Regions from separate parts of the Paenibacillus sp. JJ1683 genome, predicted to be linked through region 2. Evidence: riboswitches for the same ligand, from Rfam matches in the RefSeq annotation. Region 2 holds a riboswitch; the other holds the start of a gene.
The links. A riboswitch is a leader RNA that binds a small molecule or an ion and turns the genes downstream of it on or off. The one in region 2 is predicted to bind S-adenosylmethionine.
Positions count from the first base shown of each region.

Region 1: it holds a riboswitch for S-adenosylmethionine, as region 2 does, so the genes downstream of both, ACUC6J_RS19920 (methionine ABC transporter ATP-binding protein) here and metA (homoserine O-acetyltransferase MetA) in region 2, are expected to answer to the same signal.

Region 1 is NZ_CM129820.1:4,634,770-4,637,174, reverse strand. It holds gene ACUC6J_RS19925 (Cthe_2314 family HEPN domain-containing protein) at 13-732, shown strand; SAM riboswitch class I at 863-1,001, shown strand; gene ACUC6J_RS19920 (methionine ABC transporter ATP-binding protein) at 1,138-2,160, shown strand; gene ACUC6J_RS19915 (methionine ABC transporter permease) at 2,157-2,405, shown strand, end outside.
Region 2 is NZ_CM129820.1:1,709,127-1,711,531, reverse strand. It holds gene metA (homoserine O-acetyltransferase MetA) at 36-953, opposite strand; SAM riboswitch class I at 1,071-1,197, opposite strand; gene corA (magnesium/cobalt transporter CorA) at 1,748-2,405, shown strand, end outside.

The DNA.
Region 1 (2,405 bases), 2.8 Mb from region 2:
GAGGCGTGAAGCATGATACGCAAGCTATTGGGCGAGCCCCCACGTGAAAATCATGGCGTCCTGCTGGATGCCATGAATAGCATGTCAGACATGTTACATTTGCTGGAACGGCAAATCCAGGCCAGTGGTGATCCTACCCATGACTTTCGGAAGGCGGATATTTTAACACGTGGTCTGATGTCGTCTTTGGATGAACTGGAGCAGAGCCATCATGCTGCCGCCTTTTTCCGTATGAGAGTGAAAGCCGGATACGCTGAAGATATGAGCAAGGATGAAAAATCCGATTATGCTTTGTATGTTTTCTTTTATAAGGATGGGTTTGTGCGGGTATTCTCTATTTTGGATAAGCTTGGTAACTGGATGAATGATTTGTATGATTTAAAAACAGGGCAGTATAAGGCGCATTATTCGTATTTTACCGTGTTGAGACAGCTCAAGTATCTCAAAATGCATCCTGTATTGACTGATAATTTAAATGATATCAAGGACACATACAACGATGCCATCAATCGCCTGCGTAAGCGTCGAAATACGGAAATACATTATATGAACACGGAAATGCAGGACGATCTCTGGCAACGTCACCGTGCTTTATATGGAAAAATCCAACTGGAGGACCTTGATCACCATCTGGAAGATTTGCAGCAGGGCTTGGAAATGGTATGCCAGTCGCTATCAAAAGCATTTTCTTATACTGCGAAACAATGGGAGAACCGGGCAGTGCGCCCATAATTATGACAGAAAATATCCTTTGACAAAGCAATGTAAACTATCTATACTGAAACCTAGTTTCAGAAAAATGCTTGAATTATTTTTTTTATATAAACTTAACGGACAGCTAAAGCTGGAGTTTAACATATTTTTCTTATCCAGAGAGGTGGAGGGACTGGCCCGATGAAGCCCGGCAACCCGTTCTTTCCCGGTGTAATGCACCGGGAGGGAACATATGGTGCTAATTCCTACAAAACCGCTAGAGTTATAGCGATTTTGGCAGATGAGAAAAGGTTCGCAAGGTGGGGCCCTTTTCATTCTGTGAAAGGGGCTCTTTTTTGTATAAATAAATAGTGATTTTATACAATCCCGAGAGATGACAACTGGTTAACAGGGTAAGAAAGAAGTGAAGGAGGTCGCAGCACGTTGATAGAGCTTAAGCAATTAACCAAGCATTATGGTAAAGGTAACCGACGCGTTAATGCGTTGTCCGGGTTGAACCTTTCTATAAAGCGTGGAGAAATATTCGGGGTGATTGGTCATTCCGGGGCGGGCAAAAGTACGTTGATCCGCTGTATTAATTTATTGGAACGCCCTACTTCAGGCGAAGTATGGGTAGATGGGGTTAACCTTGTGACTGTGAGTCAAGCCCAGTTACAGAAGCAACGCCGAAAAATCGGAATGATTTTTCAACATTTTAATTTGTTGTCTTCGGCGACAGTGTATGACAACATTGCATTTCCATTGCGGCTGGTAAATACCCCAAAGCAGGAGCTAGACAAGAAAGTTCGCGAGCTGCTGGAATTGGTGGGACTGAAAGAACACAGTGGAAAATATCCGTCACAGCTCTCAGGTGGACAGAAGCAGCGGGTAGGGATTGCACGGGCACTGGCTAGTGATCCGCATGTGCTGCTGTGTGACGAAGCGACGTCTGCGCTTGATCCGCAGACGACAGGGTCTATCCTGAAATTGCTGTTGGATATTAACCAGCGCTTTAATTTGACTATCGTATTGATTACTCATGAGATGCATGTCATTCAAAGTATATGTGATCGAGTTGGCGTCATTCATGAGGGCGATATCGTGGAGCAAGGTCCGGTGGCGGAAGTGTTTTTGAAGCCACAGCATCAGGTGACTAAGGATTTTATCCAGCGGGAGGCAGAACATCCTGAGGAATTACAAGCAGCGATTGCAGCAGCAGGTAGCGGCGAATCGGCACAGGTGGTACGTATCTCCTTCTTGGGCAGTAAAACTTATGATGCAATTCTATCGCGTACGGCTCGAAGTACAGGTGTTGATTTTGCAATCTTACAGGGCACCATCTCTACGATTAAAAACGTACCATATGGACAGCTGATCGTTCGTTTTGAAGGAAACCATTCAGATATAGAACATACGCTGCGCGAAGTGTCAGGGCAAGGACTCGATGTGGAGGTGATCGGACAATGAGCGAACTTGATTTTTCGCAAGTGAGTTGGGAAGAGCTAGGGAATTCTACTCTGGAAACCCTTCAGATGCTCGGGGCATCTGCATTGTTCACCCTCGTTATTGGTTTGCCGCTCGGTATATTGTTGTTTCTGGCAAGCCGTTCCTCGTTGACTCTGATGAAGGTGATATACGTTGTATTATCTTTCGTCGTTAACATTTTGCGTTCCGTACCATTTATCATCTTGATCGTCGCACTTATTCCTTTT
Region 2 (2,405 bases):
GTGGTACTGTATAAGGGTAAACTACAAGCCCATTTTTAAATCTGAGGTCCGATATCATAAGGTGTTTCTTGGTATACATAATAGTTAAGCCAATTTGAAAATAATAAATTGGCATGAGCCCGCCAGATCGAGGGCGGTATGCGTCCAGGATCATCATTAGGATAATAATTTTTGGGGACGTCAATATCCAGTCCTTTGGCTATATCGCGATCGTATTCCCATTTCAGCGAAAGTGGGTCATATTCAGAATGCCCTGTTACAAAAATTTGTTTACCATCAAGCGTGGCTACCAGGTACACTCCAGCTTCCTCGGATTCGGATAAAACTTCTAATTCGGCAATATGGTCAATATCTTCCCGCCGAACCTCGGTATGCCGAGAGTGGGGAGCATAAAACAGTTCATCAAAGCCGCGTAGCAGTTTCACTTTAGGTTTAATAACGGTGTGTGGGAATACCCCAAAGCATTTGGTATCGAGCCCGTATTTCGGAACATTGAAATGATGGTATAAGCCTGCCTGTGAGGCCCAACAGATATGCATGGTCGAAGTAACATTTGTTTTCGTCCACTCAAAGATTTGCCGGATCTCCTCCCAGTAGGTCACATCCTCAAACTCAAGTTGTTCTACGGGGGCTCCTGTAATAATCATGCCGTCAAAACGACTGTTCTTGATCTCATCAAACGTTTTATAAAACATGTTCAAATATTCTTGCGATGTATTTTTAGATACATGTGACTTCATATGCACCAACGTGACATCCACTTGTAACGGCGTATTGCCGACCAGACGCAACAGTTGGGTTTCCGTTGTTTCCTTCGTAGGCATCAAATTCAAAATGGCGATGCGCAACGGACGAATATCCTGATGATAAGCCAGGCTTTCGTCCATTACGAAAATATTTTCGCCCTCCAGTACTTCCTTAGCAGGCAGTGTATCTGGAATTTTAATCGGCATGTAAACTCACTCCTTGATCGGTAAGTTGTGCGAAAATCGTCTGGTAGAGATGCCGGGCATATAATAAAAAGACCTTTCTCGGTTAGAGAAAGGTCATATTTGTATCCATATGCGCCTCTCTCATCTGTCAGGGCTACGCTTCTTTGTACAAAGCGCGAGTCCTGCAAGAATTAGCACCGTGCGATAAAAATCGCCGGTTGCCGGGTATCATCGGGCTAGTCCCTCCACCTGCTCTTGATAAGATTTCGCTATATTCATTTTGGGTTCACAAAGTTCTTGTTGTTCACTTTAATGCATCGGCTGGGCTTCGTCAAGATGGACTTGTAAATTTGTGCCCTGCATTCACATTTTGTCTACCTTTTCCATAGGTTAAATCATATCCCCCCCTTTCGCAGAAGCTCATATGACTGCTGTTGATTTAGCCCATGATTTTGCCCTTGAAAGGCCGTAGGCCGAGCGTTATACTATACAAGTGCTAATAGGCAAAAATACGGTGCAACAGTGTAGATTAGAGTGTTTTCTTCGATACTGTGGCAACCTAAAAAAGAACATATGTGAGGTGAATCCGGAATGGAAGGCGACCCGAGTCCGAATAGGCGGCGATCCCTGAACAACAGCATAGGAATGACTTCAGCTTGCCGAAAGACGGGACGCCAGGCTCCGCATGCTCCAAAAGCCTTCTGCTTTTGATGGTATGCACGCTTACCCGCACCGGCTAACTGGCTAACTGAGTCCATTCCTTATGCTTAAGGTAAACGTATTTCCGTTACGACGGAGCATAAGGAGTGACATATATGAAAATCCGTTTGGTTAACAACGGGGTTTTTACCCCTGTCGAAGAAATTGAAATGGCGCTCACTGCACCGGCAGAAGGCTTTTATTGGATTGATGCCGATGTCGAGGATCTGACAGTGCTTCAGCCCTTATTTTCTATGCATGATCTTGCAGTAGAAGACTGTTTGAGTGAAGAAGAACAGCGTCCAAAGATTGAAATTTATGAAAGCCATTATTTTATCGTTGTAAATAGTATTCGTTTTGATGATGAAGAAATATTTTTGCGTGCTTTGAACATTTTTCTCGGCCGCCATTTTATCATTACGGTGACCAAGCAGAAAATCAATGAGCTTCGTACTCTCAAGCCTATGCTGTGGGAGCAGGAAGTTAGCCAGCCTGACCGTTTTATGTATCTGTTGGTCGATTTGATCGTTGATAACTATTTTCTGGTTGGTGACCGGATTGAAGTTCGTATTGAAAAGCTGGAAGAAGACATTCTAATGCATACGAAAAAGTCGCACTTGAACGAAATCATCGGATTGCGCAGTGAAATTCTATGGCTAAAAAAAGTGCTCGGCCCACAAAAGGAAGTCATCAATACCCTGAACAAACGGGATTTGCGGCTTATCGACGATCAACTACAAAAATATTTTAGCGACATTTATGAAAATGCTGTGA